DNA from 2 places in the Lysinibacillus irui genome. Region 2 is predicted to be linked to the other one. Evidence: a T-box and tRNA genes for the amino acid it is inferred to sense, from the RefSeq annotation. Region 2 holds a T-box; the other holds one or more tRNA genes.

Region 1 (16,469 bases), 610 kb from region 2:
CATTTTTTGTGCAGAGCGTGGCGAAACGGTTAAAATGGCAAGCTCTGCGCCATACTCCGCATATTTCTCCTCCAATAAATCTGGATGAAAAACAGGAATATTGCTAATCATTTTGCCATCCTTAGGCGCTTTTGAATCAAAAGCTACGACAATATGGGTATTATGGTTTTTTTGAAAATTATATTTTAATAATGCACTGCCCAAATTCCCCACGCCAATTAACGCTACTTTTGTTGTTTCATGCTGATCAAGCGTCTGGCTAAAAAATTGTAATAGATGCTGCACATCGTAGCCATAGCCTTTCTTCCCTAGAGCACCAAAGTAAGAAAAATCACGGCGAATGGTTGCAGAATCTATTTTCATCGCTTCACTCAGTTCCTTTGACGATATACGTTCCATACCTTCTTGTGCAAAGTTTTGAATAAATCGATAGTACAGAGGAAGTCTTTTTGTAGTGGCTTGTGGAATTTTTAATTCTTGTTTCAAACTTTTTCCTCCTTACAATGTACCTCAGTCCATTTTACTTTATATAACTAATAATTTTAATACATTCATCCTGAACTATATACTAAATTTTTGCTTACCCTCTAGTATTTCTCTTTAGTTAACGGCGCTTTTACGCAGCTAACTAAAAAGAAATCGTTTCAATCTTACATGACTGCTAGGAATAAGTAAAGCACCGACATTGCACGTAGATCGTTCATCCATTAAACTAAGGTAGAATTGAGGTGTCAAGAATGATTGTTTTACAGGTCAATCAACTAACAAAATCCTTTCTTGCAGATGAAATTTTAAGTGGCGTTAAATTAGAAGTTCAACACCGTGATCGCGTTGCCTTAGTAGGGCGAAACGGTGCAGGTAAATCGACATTATTAAAAATAATCGCTGGACAAATGTCCTATGATTCAGGCGATATCATTATTCCAAAGGATATTCAGATTGGTTATTTAGAGCAGCATGCTGGATTAAATTCTACACTAACTATTTGGGATGAAATGATGACAATTTTCGAATCACTTTTAGCCCAAGAGCAAACACTACGCTCGCTCGAACAGCGAATGGCTGATCCTGCAGTATACGAAAATCCAACTGTCTATGCGAAAGTTATGTCTGAATACGATCAATTACAACATAATTTTAAGGATGCTGGTGGTTATCAATATGAGTCAGACATTCGCTCAGTACTTCATGGAATGCAGTTCTATCCAGAAGACTATGATAAACCAATTAGCTCACTATCCGGCGGACAGCGCACACGTTTAGCACTTGCTAAGCTCTTGCTTAGTAAACCTGATCTGTTAATTCTCGATGAGCCTACAAACCATTTAGATATCGAAACATTATCATGGTTGGAATCCTACTTAAAGAGCTATGAAGGCGCTATTTTAATTGTTTCCCATGACCGCTATTTCTTAGACCAAGTTGTTTCTATTGTCTATGAAGTATCCCGCCATCGTGTCACTAAATACACAGGTAATTATAGTGCTTATTTAGATGAAAAAGCTAAAAACTACGAACGAGATGTTAAGCTCTATGAACGTCAGCAAGACGAAAAGGCCAAGCTAGAGGATTTTATTCAAAAGAATATTGCTCGTGCCTCCACAACAAAAATGGCACAGAGTCGACGTAAAATGCTTGAACGAACTGAGTGGATGGATTCACCAGACGGTGATGAAAAATCTGCTAGTTTCGGTTTTACTATTGAAAGACAAAGTGGTAATGATGTTTTATCAGTTGATGATTTAACAATCGGCTATAATCTTCCTATTTCTAATGGCATCAACCTCCGAACTTTTCGCGAAGACCGGATAGCGCTTGTAGGTCCTAACGGGGTTGGTAAATCGACATTATTAAAAACAATTGTGAAAGACTTACCACCTATTTCAGGCGATATTCGCTATGGTACAAATGTACAAATTGGTTATTATGATCAAGAGCAAGCCAAGCTCTCAAGCAATAAAAGTGTCTTGAAAGAGCTATGGGATGAATGGCCGCTCATGAATGAAAAAGATGTTCGCACCGTATTGGGGCGTTTCCTTTTTAGTGGAGAAGATGTAGACAAAGTCGTATCCTCTTTATCTGGTGGAGAAAAAGCACGACTTGCTCTCGCTAAATTAATGTTGCAAAAGGCAAATTTTTTAATCTTGGATGAGCCTACAAACCACCTAGACTTAGATAGTAAAGAAGTGCTGGAAAATGCGTTAATCGATTATCCTGGCACGCTTCTATTTGTCTCACATGACCGCTACTTCATTAATCGGATTGCGACAAAAGTTGTTGAATTATCTGGAACTGGGTCATTTGAATATTTAGGTGACTATGATTATTATGTGGAGAAAAAACAGGAACTATTGGAGCTAGCTCAAATGAAGGCAGCTTCTCAACCACAAGTACAGCAAGACCTTCCTGATAAAACTTCCACCTCTAAAATTGATAAAGAAGCAAAAAAACGTGAACGTCAAATTAAACGTTCTATCGAAGATTTAGAAGGTAAAATGCAAGAAACAACAGCTATTGTTGAAAATCTAGAGGAAGCCCTTTGCAACCCTGCTATTTTCACTGACCATGAAAAAATTTCACAGCTACAAAATGAATTAGCCACTGCTAAAGAACAGCATGAGCTATTGGAATTAGAATGGCTTGAGTTGAATGAGGAATTAGAAAATATTAATATGTAATTTGATTTAAGCCATATGCCTTCACATATGGCTTTTTTCTTTACTCCTCTTTATTTTTCATATATATTGGTCAAGTGCTATTTTTCGACAAAAAATGCCCACAGTTTTATACACACTAAAAATCTAGTAATACCAACATATCAACAGAGTTTTCCACATTGTCCACAACCAAAATTTATTTTATCCACATATATTCACGTAAAAAGAGCTACTATATATTGAATAATCACAAGTTATGCACAAGTTATCAACATTTTGTGCATAAGTACGCGTGTTCGCTATTTAGTTCAGTACTTTACCTGTGGATAATTTTCTGAAAAATTTGTCAATTAAACTTAAATAGTACCTATTCTCTTAGCATCATTCTTATATTATCTACATATTTTCGACAATCAAAAAGAGATATCTAAAAAATAGATACCTCTTTCATCTCTACACCCAGGATTTTAATTCCATTCCTGGACGTCCATTCATCGTTAAATTTCCTCTAACGCCCGCTTCCAACATTGGCATAGCTGCAGCACCAATCATCGCCGCATTATCCGTACACAATTTAAGTGGTGGTACAAAAAACGGAATACCTTCCTTTGAAAATACAGCCTCTAATGAAGCACGCAAGCCTTTATTCGCGGCTACACCGCCTGCTGCAATGACCTGTTTCACTCGATATTGTCGAGCAGCTCGCAACGTTTTAGCAGTTAATACTTCTACAACACTTTCCTGGAAGCCTTTTGCAACAGCTGCGGGTGAAATGTCTTCACCTCTTTGATCCATATTATGTTTATAATTAATGACGGCTGATTTTAAGCCACTAAAACTAAAATCGTAAGAATCCTCTTCTAGCCATACCCTTGGAAATGGAACAGCCTCTTCGCCCTCATGAGCAAGCTGATCAATACGTGGGCCACCTGGGTAAGGTAAATTTAATACACGTGCCACTTTATCATAGGCTTCTCCAGCTGCATCATCTCGCGTTTCACCAATGACCTCGAAAGAACCATGTTCCTTCATATAGACAAGCTCTGTATGACCACCTGATACGACAAGTGCTAATAAGGGAAATTCCATTGGCTGAACGAGTGCATTTGCATAAATATGACCCGCAATATGATGTACACCAACAATCGGCAAGTTGTTTGCAAAAGCAAAAGCCTTAGCCGCATTAATGCCAATCAACAAGGCCCCTACTAGACCAGGACCCTCTGTAACAGCAACCGCATCTAAATCTTCTGGCTTTAACTTAGCTTGTGCTAATGCCTCTTCTATCACCATTGTAATTTGTTCGACATGATGACGTGAGGCAATTTCAGGTACAACGCCACCAAATCGCTTATGACTTTCTATTTGAGAAGCAACCACATTCGATACGATTTCATGTCCATTTCGAATGATTGCTGCTGCTGTTTCATCACAGCTCGATTCTATTGCTAATATCAATCCATTTTTCATTATAAATTCACCCACATGACAAGGGCATCCTCCCCGTTATCAGTATAATAGCCTTTACGTATGCCACCATCTTGGAACTGTAGCTTGCGATAAAGGTTTTGCGCAATGCTATTTGTCACACGTACCTCTAAAGTCATAACTTCCATTCCGTGTAAACGAGCTATTTGCATCGCCTCACGCATTAGCCCCTCGCCTATCCCTCGGCCACGTGCTGCTTCTATAACAGCTACATTTGTAATTTGGGCTGCATCTATAACCATCCACATGCCACAAAAACCAATAATAGTGTCATCTGCATCGATGGCTAATACATAGTGTGCATACTGATTTTCATGTACCTCATAGTAAAATGAATCTAGTGTCCATGGCACAGGAAAAGAAGCCACTTCAATTTCATAGACTGCAGGTACATCATCAGAGACCATTTTACGATAAGTTACAGTACTACTCATGTTCCTTCTCCTTCTGTTCTTTCAGCCAATTTGCCTCTGCTTCCGCAATACGTTTATATTGTGGGACAAAGTGATGGGTAGCTTCAACACTTGGAAGTTCCATTTTAGTCGCAACACGAATTACTTCCGCCGCTCGTGGCAAGTCAAGACTAAATGGTGCACGTACTGCTGTATCACCAAGAACTTCTACAATATTGTCCCAAAAAATATCTACATCTGTTCCCACAAACAAAATAGGTGCCTCTAATGCCTTCAAACGCTCTAATAAATCAGTGATATGTGTATGATAATCCTCGACAATAGCCTCTAATGCTTGGCCTTGATAAACGGCCGTATAGACATTGCCTCTTCTTGCGTCAAAAATTGGGCAAACCAACCCATTATATAAGGCGGCATTTGCAGCTAATGCCTTTAAACTAGATATCCCCACTAAAGGCTTCTGCAATGTCCATGCAAGGGTTTTGGCTAGCGTCACTCCTATACGGACACCTGTATAAGAACCTGGCCCTTCAGATACGGCAATTGCATCCAATTCGTTTGGTTTAATACCTACTCGAGCTAGTATCTCCTCAATAGCTGGCATCGCACCTGCTGAATGGGTTAATTTTATATTTTGTATCATTTCGGCCACCACTTTGCCATCCTTCACAACTGCAACAGAAAGCGGTGTATTCGCTGTTTCTATTCCTAACCAAATCATTTCATTAGCTCCTCACATAGTGCCTCATAGCGTTCCCCACGAGGTAATAACACAAAGCGTCGTTCATTTTCTCCGATTCGGTAAATCTCTATCGCCAAGCGATCCTGTGGCAAATCTTGTTCAATTAAATGTGCCCATTCGATCACTGATACCGCATCTCCATAAAACAATTCATCCCAACCAAGATCCTCATCACTTTCTGCTAACCGATAGACATCTAAATGATTAAAGGGTAACCTTCCCTCATACTGCTTAACAATCGTAAAAGTTGGGCTGTTGACTGTTCTTTTGACTCCAAGTCCCTTCGCTAAAGCTTTTGTAAATGTTGTCTTACCAGCGCCTAGATCCCCCTCTAATGTTATGGTGTCTTGCGCTTCTAGTAAATTTGCTAGCTTCACGGCAAAGCGTTCTGTATCATCAACTGAATTCATGATTATTTCATACATACTCTTTTTCCTCTCATCACTACATTACCTCTAGTTTACCTAAACTAGCGGAAATGTTCAAAGCATCCAATATGAATTATATCTTGCTGAAATGGTTCTAACTAAAGAAGCAATGTGTCTTGGCTTTGATATTGTGCTTGTAAGAAGGGTAACCATTGAATAAAAAAAACACGCCTTCTATTGTGAAGACGTGTCAACTATCTATCTATTGGAATGGCCTTTAACAGCAATAATCTCTTTATCAATTAGTTTATCATTCTTAAATTTCAATAAATAAGCCTGTGTCATCAGGATTTCATCATTCCACCGATATTCATTATTTTTGATCTTTTTACCTGCGCCGCCTACTGTTTCTACTACTTCAATATATGACATATCATTTTTTAATTTCTCAAATTCTGCTTCATTCATATTTTTTTGCCAGTGATACGCATTTGATTCTTCTATCTCTATAATAGGATCTCCACAGCCTACCATCAATATCATGGAACCAATAAGCAAAGGTAAATAAAGACGTTTAAAAGAATAGTCTTTGCTCATATTAACACCTCCGTAGCCAATCCGATTACTTCTAATGTTTACCCCTAATTTTTATTTTAGAAACATATCTAATTTTACCTTATAGAAACGCCATCATTTATCGGTAATTTTTACTATCTTTAGATAATATTAAATATATGCAATAAGTTTTATTTATTACACTTATAAAAAGCTTTTACAGCGATTAGACATCTTTCTAAGAGAATTTGATGAGCTATTTAGGACGTTAGATGTTATTTTTTATAAAATAACGGTAGGTTCGTCATGAGTCCTTCGCCGACTATAAAGCTTTAAGCCCCAATGTTGATACGCTATGAACTAGGTCCTCATGAAGTTTAACATTGACGCTTCCAGCATATTTGAAAAAGTCCACTTTGGAGGTGTATAACTGAATGAATATCCGATTGAACACAATAAAGCCCTTATGACTTTAACAATCATAAGGGCTATATATTTAATTATAAATGGCGGTCCCGACCGGGATCGAACCGGCGATCTCCTGCGTGACAGGCAGGCATGTTAACCGCTACACCACGGGACCTCTTTAAGACATTTATAAATATATCATAAAAAAATTAGATATGCAACAAATATTTTCATATTTTTTATTCAAAAATTATCTACGTATCTATTTTTTGTAGACTCTAAACATGATGCAAAATTTGCAGTATAGTTAACGTAAAGGGGGAAAATTATATGTCAAAATTAAACGAATTACGACAATCTTTACAAGGACAAGATATGGACGCAATTATTATTACAAACGCTCAGAATCGCCGTTATTTAACAGGGTTTACAGGCAGTGCAGGAACAGTTATCGTAACAAACACTCGCGCTCTCTTATTAGTAGACTTCCGCTATACACAACAGGCAAAGGATCAATGTAAAGCTTTTGAGGTTCTAGAAATTGATCGCAACCGTTTATATGAAACCATTCAGGAAATTTTTGAACAGGATTCAATTAAAACAGCAGGTTTTGAGCAACATCATGTTACATATCATAGTTATCAATTAATGAATAATAAATTGACAGCCACATTGAAGCCATTGTCTACTATTGTAGAAGATTTACGAAAGATTAAAACACCCGAAGAAATTGAAATAATAAAAAAAGCAGCATGGATTTCGGATGAGGCATTTAAATATATTTTAACTATCATTGAACCAGGCATTTCTGAACTTGATATTGCCCATGCATTAGAATCTCATATGCGAAAAAATGGTGCCACTGGGGCAGCCTTTGACATGATTATCGCTTCAGGTTATCGTTCAGCATTACCGCATGGTGTAGCGTCCTCTAAAGTAGTTGAGCAAGGTGATATGCTGATAATGGATTTTGGCGCTTATTTTCAAGGCTATCGTTCGGATATGACTAGAACGATTGCAATTGGGGAGCCATCAGACCACTTAAAGGAAGTATACCAAATCGTTTATGACTCTCTCCAACATGCCCTTTCCAAAATGAGAGCAGGTATTACAGGACGAGAGGCAGATAGCTATACTCGTGACTATATTACAGCAAAAGGTTATGGACATAATTATGGACATGGTGCAGGACATGGTATAGGATTAGATATCCATGAAAATATATTTATGACTACGGTCTGTGAAGATATTCTAGAAGAGAATATGGTATTAACAGTTGAACCAGGTATTTATATACCCAATATAGGCGGCGTACGTATCGAGGATGACGTTATCATTAAGAAAGACAGTGTGGAAGTACTTACCCACTCTCCAAAGGAACTCATTATTTTATAAATAAACAATAACATCAAAGAATAATTACAAATGTAATTATTCTTTAATTTTTTAAATAAAAAAGCAGCCAGCTCACAGCTGACTGCTTTCTTGCCTAGCGACGTCCTACTCTCACAGGGGGAAGCCCCCAACTACCATCGGCGCTAAAGAGCTTAACTTCCGTGTTCGGTATGGGAACGGGTGTGACCTCTTTGCCATCATCACTAGACTATGTTCGACCTTCAATACACGGCGTATTACTCCGTCAGCTGCTCTCGCTCAATCAGTCACGTACATTAGTACGCTCCCTCAATCACTCGGTTGCTTCCTTGTTCTACTTGTGTCTTGAAGCTCTCATTTTTATTGTTGAAAGTATTGTTCTTTCAAAACTGGATAAACGGTGCATTGAATGCTTCAAACAATTTGGTTAAGTCCTCGATCGATTAGTATTCGTCAGCTCCATGTGTCACCACACTTCCACCTCGAACCTATCTACCTCATCGTCTTTGAGGGATCTTACTTACTTGCGTAATGGGAAATCTCATCTTGAGGGGGGCTTCATGCTTAGATGCTTTCAGCACTTATCCCGTCCACACATAGCTACCCAGCGATGCCTTTGGCAAGACAACTGGTACACCAGCGGTGTGTCCATCCCGGTCCTCTCGTACTAAGGACAGCTCCTCTCAAATTTCCTACGCCCACGACGGATAGGGACCGAACTGTCTCACGACGTTCTGAACCCAGCTCGCGTACCGCTTTAATGGGCGAACAGCCCAACCCTTGGGACCGACTACAGCCCCAGGATGCGATGAGCCGACATCGAGGTGCCAAACCTCCCCGTCGATGTGGACTCTTGGGGGAGATAAGCCTGTTATCCCCGGGGTAGCTTTTATCCGTTGAGCGATGGCCCTTCCATGCGGAACCACCGGATCACTAAGCCCGTCTTTCGACCCTGCTCGACTTGTAGGTCTCGCAGTCAAGCTCCCTTGTGCCTTTACACTCTACGAATGATTTCCAACCATTCTGAGGGAACCTTTGGGCGCCTCCGTTACCTTTTAGGAGGCGACCGCCCCAGTCAAACTGTCCGCCTGACACTGTCTCCTGCCCCGCTAAGGGGCATGGGTTAGAATTTCAATACAACCAGGGTAGTATCCCACCGACGCCTCCTTCGAAGCTGGCGCTCCGAGATCTCTGGCTCCTACCTATCCTGTACAAGTTGTACCAAAATTCAATATCAGGCTACAGTAAAGCTCCACGGGGTCTTTCCGTCCTGTCGCGGGTAACCTGCATCTTCACAGGTACTATAATTTCACCGAGTCTCTCGTTGAGACAGTGCCCAGATCGTTACGCCTTTCGTGCGGGTCGGAACTTACCCGACAAGGAATTTCGCTACCTTAGGACCGTTATAGTTACGGCCGCCGTTTACTGGGGCTTCAATTCGCAGCTTCGCTTGCGCTAACCACTCCTCTTAACCTTCCAGCACCGGGCAGGCGTCAGCCCCTATACGTCACCTTACGGTTTTGCAGAGACCTGTGTTTTTGCTAAACAGTCGCCTGGGCCTATTCACTGCGGCTCTCATGCGCTTGCACGCTCAAGAGCACCCCTTCTCCCGAAGTTACGGGGTCATTTTGCCGAGTTCCTTAACGAGAGTTCTCTCGCACACCTTAGGATTCTCTCCTCGACTACCTGTGTCGGTTTGCGGTACGGGCACCTCTCACCTCGATAGAGGCTTTTCTTGGCAGTGTGAAATCAGGAACTTCGTCCATACGGACTCGCCATCACAGCTCAACGTTACAGTGTGCGGATTTGCCTACACACACGCCTTACTGCTTGGACGCGCATAACCAACAGCGCGCTTACCCTATCCTACTGCGTCCCCCCATTTCTCAAACGGTGAGGAGGTGGTACAGGAATATCAACCTGTTGTCCATCGCCTACGCCTGTCGGCCTCGGCTTAGGTCCCGACTAACCCTGAGCGGACGAGCCTTCCTCAGGAAACCTTAGTCATACGGTGGACGGGATTCTCACCCGTCTTTCGCTACTCATACCGGCATTCTCACTTCTAAGCGCTCCACCAGTCCTTCCGGTCTGACTTCAACGCACTTAGAACGCTCTCCTACCACTGACATCGTAGATGTCAATCCACAGCTTCGGTGAATCGTTTAGCCCCGATACATTTTCGGCGCAGCGTCACTCGACCAGTGAGCTATTACGCACTCTTTAAATGATGGCTGCTTCTAAGCCAACATCCTGGTTGTCTGTGCAACGCCACATCCTTTTCCACTTAACGATTACTTTGGGACCTTAGCTGGTGGTCTGGGCTGTTTCCCTTTTGACTACGGATCTTATCACTCGCAGTCTGACTCCCGTGTATAAATATCTGGCATTCGGAGTTTGTCTGAATTCGGTAAACCGGGATGGCCCCCTAGTCCAAACAGTGCTCTACCTCCAGTATTCTCATCACGAGGCTAGCCCTAAAGCTATTTCGGAGAGAACCAGCTATCTCCAAGTTCGATTGGAATTTCTCCGCTACCCACACCTCATCCCCGCACTTTTCAACGTGCGTGGGTTCGGGCCTCCAGTAAGTGTTACCTTACCTTCACCCTGGACATGGGTAGATCACCTGGTTTCGGGTCTACGACCACGTACTATTTCGCCCTATTCAGACTCGCTTTCGCTGCGGCTCCGCCTTCTAAAGCTTAACCTTGCACGTAATCGTAACTCGCCGGTTCATTCTACAAAAGGCACGCTATCACCCATTAACGGGCTCTAACTACTTGTAGGCACACGGTTTCAGGATCTCTTTCACTCCCCTCCCGGGGTGCTTTTCACCTTTCCCTCACGGTACTGGTTCACTATCGGTCACTAGGTAGTATTTAGCCTTGGGAGATGGTCCTCCCGGATTCCGACGGAATTTCACGTGTTCCGCCGTACTCAGGATCCACTCAGGAGAGAACGAACTTTCGACTACAGGGCTTTTACCTGCTCTGGCGGACCTTTCCAAGTCGCTTCATCTAACTCGCTCTTTTGTAACTCCGTATAGAGTGTCCTACAACCCCAAGAGGCAAGCCTCTTGGTTTGGGCTCTTCCCGTTTCGCTCGCCGCTACTCAGGGAATCGATTTTTCTTTCTCTTCCTCCAGGTACTTAGATGTTTCAGTTCCCTGGGTCTGCCTTCAAGACGCTATGTATTCACGTCAAGATACTACGCGATTAAACGTAGTGGGTTCCCCCATTCGGAAATCTCCGGATCAAAGCTCACTTACAGCTCCCCGAAGCATATCGGTGTTAGTGCCGTCCTTCTTCGGCTCCTAGTGCCAAGGCATTCGCCGTGCGCCCTTAATAACTTAACCTACAGCTTTCAATACACATCGCATTTCGTTGTCAGCTTCACTCGTTCAATCAGTCACGTACTGAAGTACGCTCCTTCATTCACTCGATTGCTTCCTAGAACTGCTTGTGTCTTGAAACCTTACTAATGTTATTAAGCCTATAAAAAACTTAAAAAATAAATGTGTTTGTTACAATTTCAATGTCGTTTTATCCAGTTTTCAAAGAACAAGTTTTGAAGTATTTCATTCGGAAGAATGAACCTTCAAAACTGAACGCAAAACGTAATCTTACAAACCCTAGGTTTGTATTCCGAAATAATCCTTAGAAAGGAGGTGATCCAGCCGCACCTTCCGATACGGCTACCTTGTTACGACTTCACCCCAATCATCTATCCCACCTTCGGCGGCTGGCTCCAAAAGGTTACCTCACCGACTTCGGGTGTTACAAACTCTCGTGGTGTGACGGGCGGTGTGTACAAGGCCCGGGAACGTATTCACCGCGGCATGCTGATCCGCGATTACTAGCGATTCCGGCTTCATGTAGGCGAGTTGCAGCCTACAATCCGAACTGAGAACGACTTTATCGGATTAGCTCCCTCTCGCGAGTTGGCAACCGTTTGTATCGTCCATTGTAGCACGTGTGTAGCCCAGGTCATAAGGGGCATGATGATTTGACGTCATCCCCACCTTCCTCCGGTTTGTCACCGGCAGTCACCTTAGAGTGCCCAACTAAATGATGGCAACTAAGATCAAGGGTTGCGCTCGTTGCGGGACTTAACCCAACATCTCACGACACGAGCTGACGACAACCATGCACCACCTGTCACCGTTGCCCCCGAAGGGGAAACTATATCTCTACAGTGGTCAACGGGATGTCAAGACCTGGTAAGGTTCTTCGCGTTGCTTCGAATTAAACCACATGCTCCACCGCTTGTGCGGGCCCCCGTCAATTCCTTTGAGTTTCAGTCTTGCGACCGTACTCCCCAGGCGGAGTGCTTAATGCGTTAGCTGCAGCACTAAGGGGCGGAAACCCCCTAACACTTAGCACTCATCGTTTACGGCGTGGACTACCAGGGTATCTAATCCTGTTTGCTCCCCACGCTTTCGCGCCTCAGCGTCAGTTACAGACCAGAAAGTCGCCTTCGCCACTGGTGTTCCTCCAAATCTCTACGCATTTCACCGCTACACTTGGAATTCCACTTTCCTCTTCTGCACTCAAGTCCCCCAGTTTCCAATGACCCTCCACGGTTGAGCCGTGGGCTTTCACATCAGACTTAAAGGACCGCCTGCGCGCGCTTTACGCCCAATAATTCCGGACAACGCTTGCCACCTACGTATTACCGCGGCTGCTGGCACGTAGTTAGCCGTGGCTTTCTAATAAGGTACCGTCAAGGTACAGCCAGTTACTACTGTACTTGTTCTTCCCTTACAACAGAGTTTTACGATCCGAAAACCTTCTTCACTCACGCGGCGTTGCTCCATCAGGCTTTCGCCCATTGTGGAAGATTCCCTACTGCTGCCTCCCGTAGGAGTCTGGGCCGTGTCTCAGTCCCAGTGTGGCCGATCACCCTCTCAGGTCGGCTACGCATCGTCGCCTTGGTGAGCCGTTACCTCACCAACTAGCTAATGCGCCGCGGGCCCATCTTATAGCGACAGCCGAAACCGTCTTTCAGTGTTCCACCATGAGGTGGAACAGATTATTCGGTATTAGCCCCGGTTTCCCGGAGTTATCCCAAACTATAAGGTAGGTTGCCCACGTGTTACTCACCCGTCCGCCGCTAACGTCAAAGGAGCAAGCTCCTTCTCTGTTCGCTCGACTTGCATGTATTAGGCACGCCGCCAGCGTTCGTCCTGAGCCAGGATCAAACTCTCCATAAAAGAAATTTGATTAGCTCAAATTGTTTTGCTGGCATCAATTTTGATGTCCAAAATTTTGTTTTGTTCACTAGCCGAAACTAGTTACTTAAAACTTTATTGATTACGTTTTGCTTGTTCAGTTTTCAAGGTTCATAACGTCGTCTTTCAGACAACTTCTTTATGTTATCACACAACCATTTGGTTGTCAACACTTTTTTTGGAGCGGGTGATGAGAATCGAACTCACGACATCAGCTTGGAAGGCTGAGGTTTTACCATTAAACTACACCCGCGTATTTATTGTTTAAAATTGGCGCGCCCGGCAGGAGTCGAACCCACAACCTTCTGATCCGTAGTCAGACGCTCTATCCAATTGAGCTACGGGCGCATATAAAATTAAATGACTTGGTGCGGCCGAGAGGACTTGAACCTCCACGGGGTTGCCCCCACTAGGCCCTCAACCTAGCGCGTCTGCCGTTCCGCCACGACCGCATTCGATTAGTAACTTTCTCATTATACTACGATAACCAAAAAAGTCAACCTTTTTTCTTAAAATAAGATGAGCCATGAAGGACTCGAACCTTCGACCCTCTGATTAAAAGTCAGATGCTCTACCAACTGAGCTAATGGCTCAAATTAAGAAATGAATGGCTGGGGTACTAGGATTCGAACCTAGGCATGACGGAATCAAAATCCGTTGCCTTACCGCTTGGCTATACCCCAATAAGTGGCGGTCCCGACCGGGATCGAACCGGCGATCTCCTGCGTGACAGGCAGGCATGTTAACCGCTACACCACGGGACCAAATTATTGTAATTTAAAATATAAAGAAAATGACCCCTACGGGATTCGAACCCGTGTTACCGCCGTGAAAGGGCGGTGTCTTAACCACTTGACCAAGGGGCCATGGCTCCGAAGGCAGGACTCGAACCTGCGACAACCTGATTAACAGTCAGGTGCTACTACCAACTGAGCTACTTCGGAATAATCATGTAATGTTGTCGTCGTTATCTTGTCGACTTTTACTATTATAGGGACAACTTAATAAAACGTCAACTGTTTTTTTATTTTTTTACTCTAATAGTTTTAATCTCCCCAAACACTTGCTACAACAATACTTTTCAACATTCATTTTTATTTTTCGAACATATAATTGTTGGCAATTGACACAAGTATAAGTATAACGACGACTATATTTGGTAGTTGATGCTTTAGGAGGTTGTAAAACTGAGCAAAATCGAGGTGCATTTACTTTTTTTAATAATGCCCGAAAGTCTTGATCTCGATGTTGATACCCTTTACCTTCTATATGTAAATGATAATGACATAGTTCATGCAGGACTATACCTTCAATTTCCTTAACGCCATATAGCTCAAAGGCTTTAGGATTAATTTCTATATTATGGGATTGTAAAAGATACCGCCCTCCTGTTGAACGTAATCTAGCGTTAAAGTAGGCTTGATGTTGAAATGGCTTTTGAAAACTTTCCAAGGATAAGCGACGAACAAGCTGTTGTAATTCCTCATTGTTCATAATGATCACCTCTAACAACAAGAATACCACACTGCGTAGTATAGACAGTGTGGTAAAAATTTATTACTTATTCTAATGTTTGATTTTTAGGCGGAAGCATTGTTAAAGAAATACGCCCTTTATTTACGTCTATTTGTTCAACCCAAACAGTGACAATATCACCTAAAGCTACAACTTCTAATGGATGTTTAATGCGCTTAGTTTGTAGTTTAGAAATATGCACAAGTCCGTCTTGTTTCACTCCAATATCAACAAATGCACCGAAATCTACTACATTTCGAACTGTCCCCTGGAGCTCCATCCCTATTTTTAAATCTTCCATTTTCAACACATCGGTTTTCAGCAATGGTTGCGGGAAGGCATCACGTGGGTCTCGGCTTGGTTTCATTAAAGTATCCACGATATCTTGAATGGTCACAACGCCTATGCCAAGAACTTCACTTAACTTGTCAATATCTAAAGCTGCAATTGCTGCTTCTGCCTTGGATGTTCCGAGCTCTTTTTTATCTATTTGTGCCTCAGCTAAAATTTGCTCAGCAAGTTTGTAGCTCTCAGGGTGAATTCCCGTCGCATCAAATGGATTTTTTGCTTCAGGAACACGCAAGAATCCAATAGCTTGTTCATAAGTTTTAGCACCAAGCCTTGGAATCTTCTTTAATTGTGCTCGTGTAGTAAATTGACCATTTTCCTCTCGCATCTTAACGATATTCTCAGCAACTGTTTTCGATAAACCAGAAACATATTGTAAGAGTGATGAGGAAGCTGTGTTAACATCAACCCCCACTTGGTTAACAGCTGTTTCTACTATAAATGTTAGCGATTCATTTAATTTTTTTTGAGAAACATCGTGTTGATATTGACCTACCCCTACTGCTTTTGGTTCAATTTTCACCAACTCTGATAAAGGATCCTGCAAACGGCGTGCAATGGAAACAGCACTGCGTTGCTCAACCTGCAAATCAGGAAATTCTGCACGTGCAATATCAGACGCCGAGTAGACAGACGCTCCCGCTTCATTGACAATAACATAAGCCACATCGGTCGTAATTTCACTTAATACGTCCGCAATAAATTGTTCCGTTTCTCTGGATGCTGTTCCGTTACCGATTGCAATTATACTTATTGGATACTTAGCTAAAATACCTTTCACCGTAGCTTTAGATTTTGCCACATCGGGCTTAGGGGGATGTGGATAAATAGCTGTTACCTCTAGCATTTTCCCAGTTTCATCTACAACCGCTAGCTTACAGCCTGTGCGGTAAGCCGGGTCAACTCCCAATACATATTTCCCTTTCATTGGTGGTTGCAGTAATAAATTTCTTAAGTTTTCAGAGAAGATGTGAATAGCTTGAGCCTCCGCTTTTTCTGTAAGCTCATTTCGTAATTCTCTTTCAATAGAAGGCTGAATTAAACGCTTGTATGAATCTTCTATAGCTAGTTTAACTTCTGCAATAGCAGGAGATGAACCAGTGGCAGGTATCCATTCCTTCCACATAATCATTAATACTCGATCCACTGGTACATGGATTGAAACCTTTAAAACTTCTTCTTTCTCTCCTCTGTTGATGGCTAAAATACGGTGTGGAACGATACGACTAACAGGCTCTTCGTACTCGTAATACATTTCAAAAACATTTTTTTCATCGATTTCAGCATTTTTCACAGTTGTTACAAGGACTCCATCTTTCCATGAGTACGCACGGATTTTCTCACGAATTGCAGCATCATCAGCAAAACGTTCTGC
Region 2 (16,469 bases):
CTGCTTATCAGACCTTTGAATATGCCCAACAAGCATTGCGTATCGGGGTAAAGGATTATCTTACAAAACCAGTTATTGCTAGCGAATTAAATGCTATCGTGGAGAAATATAAAGTGTGGAGCTCTAACCATGATGCAATCCAAAGCGCACTTTCCTATATTCATGAAAACTATTATGAAAAACTGAGTTTAAATATAATTGCAGAAAAGATTCATTTGAACCCTAGCTATTTAAGCCGTAAATTTTTGGAGGAGCAGTCCGTCGGAATTAATGAGTATATAAACAATTATCGACTAGAAATGGCTGTGAAGAAAATAAATGATAATCTGGATGCAAGTATGTCTACAATTGCAGAGAGCTGTGGTTTTAATAGCCAACACTATTTTAGTGTCGCCTTTAAGAAAAAATATAACCAATCACCACGACAATATAAATCATCTAAAATAAGTAAAGGTAATTGATTGTATGCTAAAGAAAATTCCATTGCTCGTACCATTTGCAAGTTTAAGCACTGCGGCAGGTGTTATCATTCTTTTAGCTAGATGGATTCATGGGAACTTATTATTGTCCTCACCCTCAGCCCTTATTTCTTTTGGCTTTATGGCAGGTATTTGTTATACATTAGCAACGGCTATTTCGTTTATTGTACTCGGCTCATTGTTAAATAAGAGTGATTACACGCAACATCAACATACACAAAGTTTTTTACTTTTTACGATACAGCAGAAATTAAGTGGCATGAATTTAAAAGTGATACGGCTATTTTATCTTCTGACAGGCATTGAACTATGGCTAATTCAATTAATAAGCATCAGTGTATTATCTGAAATTATGTTAAATATCCCTGTGCCTATTACACTTTTTTTATTTTTAATTATCATGTTACTTCTTGATCGGATCATGTCTGTGAAAAGTATACTATGGCTCGAAATTTTATTTATTATTGCTCTTTTTTCTTTACTTATTTTTATTCCCATTTATTACTTCGTACAAAATGGCGCAAGTACTGTATATGAAGGAATTCGCTTATACCACCCGTATTTATTTTATTTTAAAAATAGTGAGATCCTACTCTTTTTTGTTATAATTCAACTAGCTGTTTTAGGACAAGTTCTCTTTGATAAATCGACTTGGTATTTAATTGCATTTATTAAGCCAAAAAAAGTGCGTCGTAGTCTACTTTCATCAGGTGTGATCTTAGCGTTATTAACACTGTCATTCACAGCCATCTTAATGATTGCTTTATATGGTGGCTCCTTTGGCCAGTTTCAAGTTCTGATTTTCACATTTTTATATGAAGTACAACCAGGCTTTCTAACTTTTGCCTTCCTTGTTATTGTTCTATTAGCTGTTGTAACAACCTTACTAGTAGACATGCGGGCAACGAAACGATTTTTTGTGAAGAAAAGACCTTACTACTTTTATTTGATTTGTCTAATGGTTATTATATTAATTTTTTTCTTATCTATTGATTTAACTATTTTAGGTGTTATCTATTCTTTCGCCTTCTTACACATTTCAATGCTACCGTTTATGTTAATTCTGTTATTTACTAATCGTAGCATTCATCAACATAGCTGGCTGGTTCTACTGCTTTCCATGATTATCGGATTAGGTGTAGGTCTAAACTTTAACATGCTATATGGATTAGCTGCTAGCTTTATGATTTCGTGTATCTATCAATTAATGCTACAAACTGAAACTAAAGAAAAGAAGCCTGAACACTAGATTTTTTCGGGTTCAGGCTTTTGTCTTCAATTAGCTGATATAAAAAATAAATAGGCTAAGTAATAGGAGACTGACAATAGCTAAACTGATAGAAAGATAATGTCTTTTTTCCTCTCGACCGTAGCAGTAGTCTATAAAAATGGAACTAAAAAGAATAACAGTTAAGTATCCTCCAATGATGACGGTATATAAAATCCACCCTTTTACCATAAATAAAATGAGCATGACGATATTCAAAGCTTTAAGAGTCCATACAGCACGTCGATGGCCCTTAGAAACATACCCCTTTGGAATGTTGAACCTTTTCCTCATTATTTTTTCGACAAGCATATGAATAGCTAGTAGAAGGACTAGAAAAACAACATAACCTTTCATTCCAAATTTAGCTTGATCTTTGAGAGTGAGGTTTTCATAAGCCTTTGTCAGTTCTCTATTATTAACTTTATAAAATGATTTATGGTCATGATCTTCTATTAGAATACTTTCCTCACCTATGAACATCTTCAACTTAATGATCTGGTCATTTTCAAACTGTGCCCAAACATCCTGTATGGTACGAAATAAAAATTGGTTCTCTTCATATTTCTGTGTTACTGTGGCCTGCTGTAATAGCTGCTGTAATAATTCCTTTTCGGGAATTTGTTTATATACTTTTTGGCCAATCGTCCACCCAGGTCTTCCCGCTAGAAAGGTCTCCTCATCTGAATTTGAAATCATCGTATATTTTTTTACTGTTTCTTGCTGTGCCAGGGTAACAATTGAAGCTTGACGAGTTTGCTCCATCTGTCCTAATGGCCCCATCTCTACTAACAAAAGTAGTATGAGTATCGCACCTATAAAAATCAGTGGATATGACCAGCGTTTTGTTACCTTTTTTTCTTGCTGTACTCGCTGTAGAATATCCTGCTGTAATGATTGCGTAAATCGTGGTGCTTCGCCAAGTTCTTGATCCAACTTCTCTTTAAAAGTTGTCATCTACTAACACCTCCCACTCACTTTTCTCTAATCTTTCCTGTAACATTTTTCTTGCTCGGTGCAATCTAGTTTTAATGGTATTTTCTGTACATGCAAGAATATCTGCCATTTCCCTGATCTTTAATTCCTGATAATAATAAAGGATAGCTACCTCTCGATAAGTAATTGGTAACTCAAATAAAGCACACTTTAATGTTGATCGCTCATCCTTAACTACTAATTCCTTTTCCGGAGTACGTTTACTTGCACCCATATGTATTTTTTCCATCAATAGATGTCGTTTATTTTTCCAACTTCGTAGATAATCATGACTTTTATGTACGGTAATTTTGACTAAACACGTCTTTAGGGAGGATCTTTGTTCAAAACGATTCTGCTGACGATAATACGCGAAAAATACATCCTGAACAATTTCTTCAGCAATCGACCAGTCCTTTACATATAGATAAGCCACTCGTAAGCAATATTCACCGTGCTCTTCCATAATGGCTGCTAAATGCTCACTCACCCAAACACCTCCTATACACATTCACCCTATAGTCGTAATCCATTGCTTATTGGTTTCACAAAAAAGAAAATAACCGCTACGTTTATACGATGGACATAATTTTTCAAAAACTCCACACAATAAAAAAGCATTGTAACAAGCATTTTTCATCGTTGATTTTAATGATTTTATTTGGAATATGTCGGTTATACACTGTATTTATCGTATTCGTATGCCAAGAAGCATACTTTTTTTCTTTTTTCTATTGAATAACTAGCAAAAAAACTGTTATAGTGAGATTGTTTGTCTGACGTCTGACTAATTAGATCTTAAGCTGTTCTTTTGAAATTGGAACATCATGGCAAAAAATATTATATATAAATATGGAGGAAATGATGAGGTACTTAATATCCTTGTGTGGATTGTTACTTGTTTTTGCATTAGCTTTTTTAATGAGTAAAAACAAAAAAGAAATAAAATATAAATATATAGTTATTATGTTAATCATCCAATTTTTATTGGCAGCTTTACTACTCAATACAACAGTTGGTTATGTTCTAATCAAAGGAATCACAAAAGTATTTGATCATTTATTATCATATGCCAATGCAGGTATATCATTTGTTTTTGGTGGTTTAGCAAATGAAGGAGAATCACCATTCTTTTTAACAGTATTATTACCGATTATCTTTATTTCAGTCTTGATCGGGATTTTACAACACTTTAGAATACTTCCCTTATTTATGAAATGGATAGGATTATTTTTAAGCAAAGTCAGTGGTATGGGAAAATTAGAGTCCTATAATGCCGTTGCTTCTGCTATGGTAGGACAATCCGAAGTATTCATAACGGTCAAAAAACAATTAGATAAGATTGCCCCTCATCGTATGTATACTTTATGTGCATCAGCTATGTCTACCGTTTCGATGTCAGTTGTTGGAGCCTACATGACAATGATTGAGCCTAAATATGTTGTAACGGCCATAGTCCTGAATCTATTTGGGGGCTTTATCATTGTTTCCATCATTAATCCTTATACTGTAGATGAAAAGGAAGATATCTTAACGATTGAAGATGAGCATAAGCAAGCCTTCTTCCAAATGATTGGAGAATATATTATGGATGGCTTTAAAGTAGCCATCATTGTTGGTGCCATGCTTATTGGTTTCGTAGCTTTAATGGATTTAATCAATTCACTATTTGATATGATTATCGGCATCTCTTTCCAAGAAATATTAGGCTATATCTTTGCACCAATCGCCTTCTTAATGGGGATCCCATGGAAAGATGCTGTTTCTGCTGGCGGCATTATGGCAACTAAATTAGTAACGAATGAATTCGTTGCCATGATCAATCTTGGTGACGTCTCAGCGTCCATGAGTGAACGTACACTGGGCATTATTTCTGTATTCCTTGTATCCTTTGCCAACTTTTCATCCATTGGTATTATTTCCGGGGCAGTGAAAGGGTTGAACGAAAGACAAGGTAATGTTGTTGCACGATTTGGCTTAAAGTTGTTGTACGGCGCTACACTTGTAAGTATCCTAACAGCTATTATTGTTGGATTGATTATTTAAACTGAATATGGGACTATTTTTGAACTGCACTCGACTCGGTTAGTTGGGTGCAGTTTTTCTGTATTGTATCTTCGTAATCGCTATGGGTTGCACATCAAAACAACGACATTTGCAAGATGTAGACAAGAAAGGATGAAAAGAAAGTTAGGTGCTAAGAATGACTGAATATGACCGCTTTTTCCAATTAAAAGGCGTTCATGCCCAACACTTATCAAATTAAAAAAGAACACTCATTTGTTTTAACTCTTAAACAGATGAGTGTTCTTTCAGTTTTTCATCGTTCTGAATAATAGACTGATTCAAATGATTCTACTCTTGAATGGGATCTATCCATTCCTTCACTTCAAAAAATTTAACGATGTTATTTAATGAAAAAGCCCAAAATACAATAGCACTAAAAAACTAAGTAGAGTGAAACTAAATAGAATTATTAGAGGTAATTTCTCTTTACGTTCTTTGATTCGATTCATTCTAAGAAATAGTACAATACAAAGGGCAAGTGAAATACCAAAAAGAATAATAGGAACTATAGATAACAAAACTATTCTCCTTTTCTAATAATTAACATTGAGAACCTATCCAGAAAGGATCTGGATTTACTGTACCTGTCCATTTAAAAAATACAAAAGTGTTAAAAGAATTCCGTTTAATCGTTATAAATGAGAAGGATGGACCGAACCTGAAGGTTTTTTTAGTATTTCGTTATACTATTTTAAAAAGGACAAAACATATTAGTCATATAAAATATGTTTTGTCCTTTGATTTTTTTTTTTATTTAGGTATTGATAACTATGTTTTAGTAATGCACATTTTAATTTATGTCTCTTTATTTAACGACAATATTGACAAGTTTGCCTGGAATAACGATGACTTTTACTAAGCTCTTTCCTGCCATATATTCTTGTACTTTTTCATCAGCCAATGCCACTTTTTCGATGTCCTCTTTTGAAGCATCTTTTGCTACGACGATTTTAGCACGTACTTTACCTGCAACTTGTACAGCAATTTCTACTTCATCATCCACAAGCTTAGCTTCATCATACGTTGGCCATTGCGCAAAAGAAATTGTTCCTTCATGACCTAATAGCTGCCATAATTCTTCAGCAATATGTGGAGCGATTGGTGCTAGCATTTTAACAAAACCTTCCGCATAGGCTGTTGGGATCACATCAACTTTATAGCAATCGTTGATAAATACCATCATTTGTGAAATAGCTGTATTAAAGCGGATGCCTTCATAATCCTCTGTCACTTTTTTCACTGTTTGGTGATAAGCTTTTTCAAGTGTTTGATCGTTAGATACTTGAATTTTAGCAGAGATTGTTCCATCCTCTTCATTGACAAATAGACGCCAGATACGGTCTAAGAAGCGTCGTGCGCCGTCTAAGCCATTTGTAGACCATGCAACAGAAGCCTCAAGTGGTCCCATAAACATTTCATATAAACGTAATGTATCTGCCCCATGCGAATCGATGATTTCATCTGGGTTTACAACATTCCCTTTAGATTTAGACATTTTTTCATTACCTTCACCAAGAATCATACCTTGGTTAAATAATTTTTGGAACGGCTCTTTCGTATGAACAACACCTAAATCATATAACACTTTATGCCAGAAGCGAGCGTATAGTAAATGTAGTACAGCATGCTCAGCCCCACCAATATAAATATCAACTGGTAACCAGCGTTTTAGTAATTCTGGATCAGCAATCGCTTCTGTATTTGTAGGATCGATATAGCGTAAGAAGTACCAGCTAGAGCCTGCCCACTGTGGCATTGTATTTGTTTCACGACGGCCTTTTTTGCCTGTCTCTGGATCTACAACATTCACCCATTCTGCAATATTTGCCAATGGTGATTCACCAGTACCCGATGGACGGATATTATCTGTTTTCGGAAGCATTAATGGTAGTTCCTCTTCTGGAACAGGTGTGATCGTGCCATCTTCCCAATGAATCATTGGAATCGGTTCACCCCAGTAACGTTGACGAGAGAATAACCAGTCACGTAGACGATAAGAGATTTTCTTCTCCCCTACGCCTTTTTGCTCTAACCATTCGATTGCTTTCGCGATGCCATCTACTTTGTTTAAACCATTTAGGAAGTCCGAGTTAATATGTGGACCATCACCAGTAAATGCTTCTTTGCTGATGTCTCCGCCTTCAAGGACAGGAACAATGTCTAAGCCGAACGCTGTTGCAAATTCATAGTCTCGTTCATCATGGGCTGGAACCGCCATAATAGCACCTGTACCGTAAGACACTAGTACATAATCAGCAATCCAAATCGGAACTTTTTTACCGTTAATCGGATTCACTGCATAGGCTCCTGTAAATACACCTGTTTTCTCTTTCGCTAAATCTGTACGCTCAAGGTCAGATTTCATTTTGACCTTTTCTAAATAATCCTCGACAGCTTGGCGTTGTTCAGCAGTAGTAATCTGTTCTACTAATTTATGTTCAGGTGCAAGCACACAGTATGTAGCACCAAATAATGTATCAGGACGTGTTGTAAATACCGTGAAGTTTTGATCTGTACCATCAATATCAAATGTTACTTCTGCCCCTTCTGAACGACCAATCCAGTTACGTTGCATATCTTTAATAGACTCTGGCCAATCTACTTCCTCTAAGTCATCAATTAAACGGTCTGCATATGCCGTAATTTTTAGCATCCATTGTTTCATTGGTCGACGTTCTACTGGATGCCCTCCACGTTCTGATTTCCCATCAATTACCTCTTCATTCGCCAATACAGTACCAAGTGCTGGACACCAGTTCACAGCCACTTCATCGACATAAGCTAAACCTTTTTTATAAAGTTGGATAAAAATCCATTGTGTCCATTTATAATAGTTAGGGTCCGTTGTGTTAATTTCGCGATCCCAATCATAGCTAAAGCCTAGCTCTTGGATTTGACGCTTGAATGTCGCAATATTTTTTGCGGTAAACTCAGCTGGATCATTACCAGTATCAAGTGCATATTGCTCAGCTGGTAAACCAAATGCATCCCAGCCCATTGGGTGTAATACATTGTAGCCTTGCATACGTTTAAAGCGTGATAGGATATCTGTAGCTGTATATCCTTCTGGATGGCCTACATGAAGTCCAGCACCAGATGGATATGGGAACATATCTAGGGCATAAAATTTAGGCTTCGCTGTTTCATTTTCAGTTTTAAATGTTTTATTATCAGCCCAATATTGCTGCCACTTTTTTTCAATTTGTTGATGATTAAAACTCATTCTTTTTCCTCCTTCGATGGATCATGTTGCTCTTCATCAGAATTGACAAAATATTTAAAAAATAAAAAAACTCGCCCCATTCTTAAAGAAGGGACGAGAGAATTTGTACTCCCGCGGTACCACCCAGATTAGTGATTACACTCGGCTCAAGCTTCCTTAACGCGGAAGAAACGACACACGATATTTCACGCGGGCAGACTCAGAAGGCGAGTTCAACTTGCTTTCTTACTAGCTTTCACCAACCGCTAGCTCTCTAAAAAGAACCACAAATCTACTATTCCTCATCACAGTCTTTACATGATATTGCATTTATTCTAATGGAAAGTATTGAAAAGCACAAGCCTTTGTTTACAGGTTACCCATTACTGAACAATTAATTCCTTTTTTTCCTTAGTTTTAGATAAATCCTTACATTCATGAAAAGCAAAATGCTGACATCCAATGCATTGATTTACATCCAAATAGCTAATAGCTTTTGTAATTGCTTCTCCTGTGTGCTGATAAAAATGTTGCGCGCCTATTTTATCGTAGATTCCATTGTGTTGCAGGGCTACCTTTAAATCACCTTGCACACCAGTTAACAAAATAGTACCACCTTGCGCTATAAAGTTATCCATGATATTGCTAAAATATGCTTCACCAGTTGAATCCATAAAGGGCACTTTCCCCATTCGTAAAATCAAAACTTTTGATTTCTGATGTAACGCGCTTTCAATCGTTTGTTCAAACATTTGTGCTGCACCAAAAAACAGTGGACCTTCAATTGTATACATGCTAATTTGCGGACAATCATGCTGCTTGTGAACGACATGTGCCTGCACCTTCTCACCTTTGAGGGAATGATCGGGTAATACTTTTGTGACAACAAGCTTTTCACTCATCTGTTTCGCAAATAAAAGCACAGCCAAGACTAGCCCTACTTCGACTGCTAATGTAAGACTAGTAAAGACAGTTAATAAAAAGGTAATCAATAATACAAGTGAATCTCCAGATTTTAACTTCACAATATGCGAAAAATGGTGTCGTTCACTCATATTCCAAGCTACTACCATTAACACAGGAGCCATACTTGCTAACGGTATGTGTGACGCATATGGAGCTAATAACAATAATGTGACTAAGACAAACACACCATGGATGATACCTGACATAGGAGAAACTGCGCCTGTTTTAATATTGGTCGCTGTACGTGCAATCGCACCCGTGGCAGGTATACCTCCAAACAATGGCGTCACGATATTGGCAATCCCTTGCCCAATAAGTTCCCGGTTGCTGTTATGCTTACTATTTGTCATCCCGTCTGCAACGACAGCAGATAGCAGAGATTCTATGCCTCCTAGCATTGCAATGACAAACGCTGGACCAATAAGCTGTTGTAAGCGTTCCAACGTAATAGGAGGAAAAGCAAAATGAGGTAATGAATTAGGAATTTGACCATAGGCTGTTGCAATAGTGGCAACTTGTCCTGAAAAGAAGAACGTTGCCACAAGAGTTGAAACAACAATTCCAACTAATGCACCAGGAACTTTTGGAAAAAGTTTTGGTGTGATGATAATCGTTAGTAAACAAAGGATTGCCGTAAAGATACTATAAACATTCGTCGTACCTAGCTGCTTAACGATTTCTTGTATATTGTCCATAAAATATTCATGTCTTTCCATATTGGTTAGCCCTAAAAAATTGGCAATTTGACCTGTAAAAATAAGAACAGCTATACCTGCAGTAAAACCAACTGTTACAGGGCGAGGAATAAACTTAATTAAAGACCCCAGCTTAAAAATACCCATTAAGCAAAGCAGAACCCCTGCCATTAAACCGGCAAGTAATAAATCTTCATAGCCATAAGTAAGGACAATTCCTAATAATACCGGCACAAACGCTCCGGTGGGCCCACCAATTTGATATTTAGATCCACCAAAAAGCGAAATAAGGATACCAGCAATACAAGCGGTATAAATACCATACTCAGGTTTCACACCAGATGCAATGGCAAAGGACATGGCGAGTGGAATGGCGACAATCCCAACAATAATTCCAGACATTACATCCTTCTTTACATGATGAACTGAATACCCTTCAAAGCGTCCTGTAAACAGTGACTTCATAGATAAATCTTCCCTTCAAAATAATAAGCAAAGCATAATTTTTAAACATCATTGATTTACTTATTGTCTTCGTCACCTTCATTGCTCGTCATTTCTTCTAATCTTGAAATGGTATTAACTAAATGGTTATTAAAAATATCCTTTGCCACTCCGAGTAATTCACCAATCATTGGATCACTTAAAGAATAGTAAACTTTTTTACCTTCTTTCACCCCATAAACAATATTTTTAGCACGTAAAACACTTAATTGCTGTGAAACTGCCGAGCCCTCTTTTTCTAAACAATCTTGAATCTCGTTGACACTTTTCTGACCATCTACAAGGAGTTCAAGTATTCTAATACGTAACGGATGTGCTAATGCTTTAAAAAAATCCGCCTTAAACTGTTGTAAGCCCTCTTCCATAAAAAAACCTCCATATCACTACATATTCAAATATTTGAATATATATAATTGTAAGCCTGTTGACAATATTTTTCAATATCTCCTATAAAAAAGAGCAAAACCTAGTGTTATACACACTCGATTTTGCTCTCTTTTTATTTTGTTAGATTATTAATCTACAACTATATTGTTCTTTTTTAAAGGATAATCGTAAGTTAAACATGGGATAATAGCCAACAGCACAATGACCACTAAGGTTAACACTAGAGGGATCATCCCAAACTGATCCACCATTATCCCGCCGAATAATGGCCCAATCATCCGTCCCCCAGTCGCAGCACTATTAATTATGCCCTGATAAAACCCTTGTCGTCCTTTTGGTGCAAGTTGATTCGCAATGGTTGGCAATGCGGGGGTATAAAACATTTCGCCAAATGTTAAAACAAGCATCGCTGCACCGAACATTTTAAAATCACTTGCAAAGGCAATAATTCCAAAAGAAATGGCAATAAGCGTTACACCAAACACTAACTGACGTTTTAAATGATGCTCCCACCGTTTTACAAGAGGCGCAATAAGAGGTTGCCCCAAAACAATAAGTAGACCATTTATTGTCCAAAGTAAGCTGTATTGTTTTAACCCCAAGCCTAAATCTTGGGTATAAGACGAAATCGTTGCACTCCATTGAGAATATGCTAGCCAACATAAAACGGAGGACGCACTAATAATTAACAAAGCATAGAATGGTGCCTTGTTAACAATTCGTTTACTTTCACTAACGACACTCTTCGGTGCAATACTCCCTACCTCTAAACGCTTAAATGTAAATAGCGCAATGAAAAAGAATAAAATATACATCCCTAAATTTACTTTAAAAACATAGTCAAATTGATAATCTGCCACTATACCTGCAAGTGCAGGTCCTACAGCAACTCCAACATTCTGTGCCAAATAGATGGCATTAAAGGCTTTTCGTCCGCCCTCTGGCCATGCAGCACCAGCTAATGCAAACATACTTGGAAAAACGATGCCCCCACTAAAGCCGAGTATTGTTAAAAACCACACATAATGTGGCCAACCGTGCCAAATCGTTAAACCAATTAGTGAAGCAATCGTTAACAGAATGCCAAACATTATAGCCTTATAGCCACCAATTCTATCAAATAAGTAACCTCCTAGTAGGTTACCAAGTACCCCAGCAGCAGAATTGAGCATTAAGACAAAGCCAGCCATCGCAAGCGTTTTTCCTAAATAATCATGCATATAAATGGCATTTAAAGGCCATAAAAAAGAGTTGCCTGTTGTGTTAACAAGCATTCCAATTATTAAAAACCAAACACGTTTTGGCATATGATGACCTCCATTATTTCGCTTCTCTAAATAGCTAGTTTATGCTGAAACACTTAAAAGTACAAGGAAAATAATTTTACCCTTTTTACAAGTCTTCCACAATATTTTACTTAGGAATGATATTCCATCTTCTCTTTTTCGTTACAATTTAAAACTTCTATGTATGATTAAGCCCTTCTCCCATGACGGAACGAAAAGCACATGATAAAATAAAGAGTTAGAGGAGTGAAATAAATGACAGAAATGAATTTTCCTTTTCCTTCTGAGGGGAAAAGATACTATACATGGAATCGCTATTTACGTGATCAATTTGGTCATAAAGTGTTTAAAGTAGCGTTAGACGCAGGCTTTGATTGCCCCAATCGTGACGGCACAGTAGCCTTTGGTGGCTGTACATTTTGCAGTGCTGCTGGCTCTGGCGATTTTGCAGGCAATAAGGTCGATCCAATCGATGTCCAATTTGCCGAAATTCGAGATAAAATGCATCAAAAATGGAAAGACGGCAAATACATGGCCTACTTCCAAGCCTATACTAATACACATGCCCCATTGCCAGTTTTAAAGGAAAAGTTTGAAGCTGCTTTAGCGCAAGAAGGTGTAGTTGGTTTGTCCATTGCTACACGTCCGGACTGTTTACCAGATGATGTCGTAGAATACTTAGCTGAATTAAATGAGCGTACGTATTTATGGATTGAGCTTGGCCTTCAAACTGTTCATGAAAAAACTGCCAATCTTATTAACCGCGCCCATGATTATGCAACCTATGTAGAAGGTGTTGAAAAATTGCGCAAACATGGGATACGTGTTTGCTCACATATTATTAACGGCCTGCCTTTAGAGGACTATGACATGATGATGGAAACCGCACGAGAAGTGGCAAAGCTAGATGTCCAAGGTATTAAAATCCACTTACTTCACCTATTAAAAGGAACACCTATGGTAAAGCAATACGAAAAAGGGATGCTAGAATTTTTAGATCAGGATGTTTACACAAAGCTAGTAGCTGATCAATTAGAAATTTTACCACCTGACATGGTTATTCATCGCATTACAGGCGATGGACCGATTGATTTAATGATTGGGCCAATGTGGAGTGTCAATAAATGGGAAGTGTTGAATGGTATTGATGCCGAGCTTGAACGTCGTGGCAGTTGGCAAGGGAAGTTTTATAAGGCTGAGGTTACAAAATGAAATTACAACGTGTTTTACAGTATGCCCAGTGGCTATTAAAGGATAGTATAGCAGTGGGAGATACGGTGGTTGATGCGACGGCAGGAAATGGCCATGATACCCTCTTTTTAGCACAGCTAGTCGGAGATAAAGGACAAGTATATGCCTTTGATGTTCAAAAGGAGGCAGTGGATGCTACACTCCATCGTCTATTAGATCACGGTTTAGAGCACCGCGCTCTTGTATTAAACAAAGGACATGAGGAAGTATCAAACTTTGTACACAAGCCAGTAGCGGCAGCCATCTTTAATCTTGGCTATTTACCTGGTAGCAACCATGATATTATTACCCAACCAACTACTACAATACAGGCTATCGAGGATTTGCTAAAGCTTTTGAAAATTGGAGGGTTAATTGTCCTAGTCATTTATCATGGTCATCCTGGTGGAAAGGAAGAGCGAGATAGTGTTATTGACTATGTCAGTAAGCTTCCACAAAAATATGTACATGTCTTAAAATATGAATTCCTCAATCAGCAGAATGATCCACCATTTGTTATTGCGTTAGAGAAAATAAAAGAATATCCTATTTAATACGATCAGGTACAAGAAAAAAGGCGATTAATTAGTTTAATAGAAACTAGTTAATCGCCTTCCTCTTTAACTATTTATTTTTTCGTTTTTCATTATAGTCAATCCAGAAATCTGCACCTTTAATTCCTAGTTTACGAGGATCAAAGACAGGGTCTTTTCCTTCTTTTTTCTGTTTCTCATAATCTTTTAATGCAACAATTGCTGGCTTCATAATAATTAAAATGGCAAGTACGTTAATCCAAACCATGAGACCAAGGCCCACATCTCCCATTGCCCATGCTAGACCAGAAGTACGAACTGTACCATAGAATGCTGCAATTAAAATAGCAATTTTTGCTATCCAAATAAATACCTTTTCTGTGTTACCTCTAAATAAATAAGCGACATTTGTTTCAGCAATGTAGTAGTAAGCCATAATTGTTGTAAAGGCAAAGAAGAATAACGCAATAGCTACAAATGGAGCACCAAAGCCTGGTAATGATGAATCAACCGCATATTGTGTATACGCAGCACCCGCTTCAATACTTTTTGCAAATGTCATTTGTTCATCGCCAGCTAATCCACCATTATTAAATTCCCCAATATGGATAAATGGATCTGTTCCTTCCGCTGCCTTTTCATCTTGTACATTGTACATCCCTGTAAATAAAATCATAAATGCCGTAGCAGAACAAATTAATAAAGTATCAATGTACACAGAAGCTGCTTGAACAATCCCTTGCTTAGCTGGATGCGATACTTCGGCTGCTGCTGCAGGGTGAGCCCCTGTTCCTTGGCCAGCTTCATTGGAGTAAATTCCACGTTTAACACCCCAAGCAATGGCAGAACCAATAATACCTCCAAAAATCTCTTGAGCACCAAAGGCACTTGAGAAAATTAATGCAAATACTGAAGGTACTTCAGAGATATTCATAACAATAATGATAATAGCCATAATGATGTATGCTAATGCCATAAACGGTACAATGATTTGAGCTGCATTTGCAATGGATTTAACGCCCCCGATAATAATTGCGCCTAATAAAACGACAATAATAAGACCTGTGATCCAAGTATCCAAACCGAAAGCGTTTTCAACAGCACCTGCAATAGCATTTGACTGTACACCAGGCATTAAGATTAACATCGCAATCAAAGCAGCCACTGCAAAAATAACTGCAAACCATTTTTGGCCCATTCCTTTTTCTATGTAAAAGGCCGGTCCACCACGATATTCAGTATCTTTCTCTTCTTTATAGATTTGAGCTAATGTTGACTCTACATACGCGGTTGCCGCACCAATGAAAGCAATTGCCCACATCCAAAAGACAGCACCGGGTCCTCCCATTCCAATCGCTGTCGCAGTACCGGCAATATTACCTGTACCTACACGTCCTGATAGTGCTATCGACATGGCTTGGAAAGACGAAATTCCTTTATCCGATTTTTCCCCTTTAAACATTAAAACAAACATATCTTTAATATGCCTTACTTGTAGGAACCTTGTAATGATTGAGAAAAACAACCCAATCAATAAGATACCATAAATAAACCATGGTCCCCATAATATCCCATTTAACTTCTCCACAATTACATCCATTTTACCCCTCCAATTTAAAATACCTTACTTTAAGTCATTATAGTATTACACTTTTCTGAAAATTACAATATTATTTTTAAGTAACAATATTTAAGTAAGTAACCTAGTAAATGGAAGGGTATAAACCTATTTAATTATATAACCAATTCTTCTTAGCGCATTATTAATAAAATCTCGAATATACATAAAAATCTCTTCACGCTCTACTTCATGAAATAAATTATGATAACAATTTTCCCATTCTTTGAACTGAAACTCTGTGAATTCTTGTTGATGAAGCCAATTACGAGTTTGTCGAGTTTCAGTAATCTTATCTTTCTCAGCAGTCATGATGAGCATCGGCATATTCGGGAATTCACCTTTAGGTAGCAGCACTAAATTTTTCATCATTTGCTGCAGCTCCCGATACCATTTCACTGACACGACAGACATGAATGGTATATCATCTTTCATCTCTTCTCTACCTTCAACACTTCGCGTTAATTTTTCTAAATTAATATCGTGTGTCATTTTAACATTAGCTGTTAAAGCACTTAAACTCGTTAAAGCATTCGATAATTTACCTGGTAATAGCTTTAATTGCAACCAAGGTGATGTCAAAATAATGCCAGCACATTCATATTGCTTCTTTTGCATTGTATGGAGAATTAATGTTGCTCCAAGACCATGACCTATTAAAAAGGTTGGTAAATTATATGAAAAAGCATTTTCAATTAGATTTCTTGTATACTTATTGTACAATTTGAAGTCCTCATCATGGACACGAGCAAACCTTGCATTAATACCATGATTAGGTAAATCCCCCATGACTATGTGGAAGCCTTCCATTCTTAATTTCTCTATAAGCCATGCATACCAACGGTGATTTTCATAAGCACCATGAAGAATAGCAATCACAGCCTTTGCTTGTCCATCAGCTTCCCATTTCCACATTCACATAGTCCTCCTAAAAAATAATTACACTTTGATTATATCGAAATAAATGCCACATTTTAATTTTATATTTCCATAAAGTTGCGTATTTGATACGATAATACTACATTATAGAAAGAAAAGAGGCGATTTTCATGATTTATCCATTCAAAGATAAAACGCCAAAGATCGATCCGTCTGTTTTCATTGCTGATTATGCAACCGTTACGGGCGATGTAACAATTGGTGCTGAAACAACAATTTGGTTTAATACAGTCATTCGTGGGGATGTCTCACCAACAATTATTGGTAAACGTGTTAGCATCCAAGATCTTTGTTGCTTACATCAAAGCCCAAAATATCCAC

Evidence for each region. The T-box of region 2 lies ahead of leuS (leucine--tRNA ligase). A T-box ahead of a tRNA ligase gene usually reads a tRNA of that ligase, here a tRNA-Leu.
Region 1: it has a tRNA-Leu gene. The T-box ahead of leuS (leucine--tRNA ligase) is inferred to sense a tRNA for this amino acid. The anticodon was not compared.

The regions. Positions count from the first base shown of each region.
Region 1 covers NZ_CP113527.1:3,960,776-3,977,244, forward strand. The annotation lists gene OU989_RS19895 (redox-sensing transcriptional repressor Rex) at 1-486, opposite strand, end outside; gene OU989_RS19900 (ABC transporter ATP-binding protein) at 738-2,678, shown strand; gene tsaD (tRNA (adenosine(37)-N6)-threonylcarbamoyltransferase complex transferase subunit TsaD) at 3,111-4,127, opposite strand; gene rimI (ribosomal protein S18-alanine N-acetyltransferase) at 4,127-4,579, opposite strand; gene tsaB (tRNA (adenosine(37)-N6)-threonylcarbamoyltransferase complex dimerization subunit type 1 TsaB) at 4,572-5,279, opposite strand; gene tsaE (tRNA (adenosine(37)-N6)-threonylcarbamoyltransferase complex ATPase subunit type 1 TsaE) at 5,276-5,725, opposite strand; gene OU989_RS19925 (hypothetical protein) at 5,927-6,265, opposite strand; tRNA gene OU989_RS19930 (tRNA-Asp) at 6,731-6,806, opposite strand; gene OU989_RS19935 (M24 family metallopeptidase) at 6,962-8,026, shown strand; rRNA gene rrf (5S ribosomal RNA) at 8,119-8,234, opposite strand; rRNA gene OU989_RS19945 (23S ribosomal RNA) at 8,429-11,356, opposite strand; rRNA gene OU989_RS19950 (16S ribosomal RNA) at 11,662-13,213, opposite strand; tRNA gene OU989_RS19955 (tRNA-Gly) at 13,411-13,484, opposite strand; tRNA gene OU989_RS19960 (tRNA-Arg) at 13,503-13,579, opposite strand; tRNA gene OU989_RS19965 (tRNA-Leu) at 13,598-13,683, opposite strand; tRNA gene OU989_RS19970 (tRNA-Lys) at 13,752-13,824, opposite strand; tRNA gene OU989_RS19975 (tRNA-Gln) at 13,840-13,914, opposite strand; tRNA gene OU989_RS19980 (tRNA-Asp) at 13,920-13,995, opposite strand; tRNA gene OU989_RS19985 (tRNA-Glu) at 14,026-14,097, opposite strand; tRNA gene OU989_RS19990 (tRNA-Asn) at 14,099-14,175, opposite strand; gene OU989_RS19995 (SprT family protein) at 14,264-14,725, opposite strand; gene OU989_RS20000 (Tex family protein) at 14,793-16,469, opposite strand, start outside.
Region 2 covers NZ_CP113527.1:3,348,664-3,365,132, forward strand. The annotation lists gene OU989_RS16795 (response regulator transcription factor) at 1-461, shown strand, start outside; gene OU989_RS16800 (permease) at 466-1,728, shown strand; gene OU989_RS16805 (DUF4181 domain-containing protein) at 1,759-2,703, opposite strand; gene OU989_RS16810 (sigma-70 family RNA polymerase sigma factor) at 2,690-3,211, opposite strand; gene OU989_RS16815 (NupC/NupG family nucleoside CNT transporter) at 3,586-4,767, shown strand; gene leuS (leucine--tRNA ligase) at 5,594-8,011, opposite strand; T-box leader at 8,098-8,308, opposite strand; gene OU989_RS16825 (SulP family inorganic anion transporter) at 8,374-10,116, opposite strand; gene OU989_RS16830 (ArsR/SmtB family transcription factor) at 10,173-10,520, opposite strand; gene OU989_RS16835 (MDR family MFS transporter) at 10,671-11,849, opposite strand; gene OU989_RS16840 (tRNA modification radical SAM protein MnmL/YtqA) at 12,084-13,040, shown strand; gene OU989_RS16845 (tRNA 5-(aminomethyl)-2-thiouridylate-methyltransferase MnmM) at 13,037-13,612, shown strand; gene OU989_RS16850 (alanine/glycine:cation symporter family protein) at 13,683-15,191, opposite strand; gene OU989_RS16855 (alpha/beta hydrolase) at 15,318-16,124, opposite strand; gene OU989_RS16860 (gamma carbonic anhydrase) at 16,259-16,469, shown strand, end outside.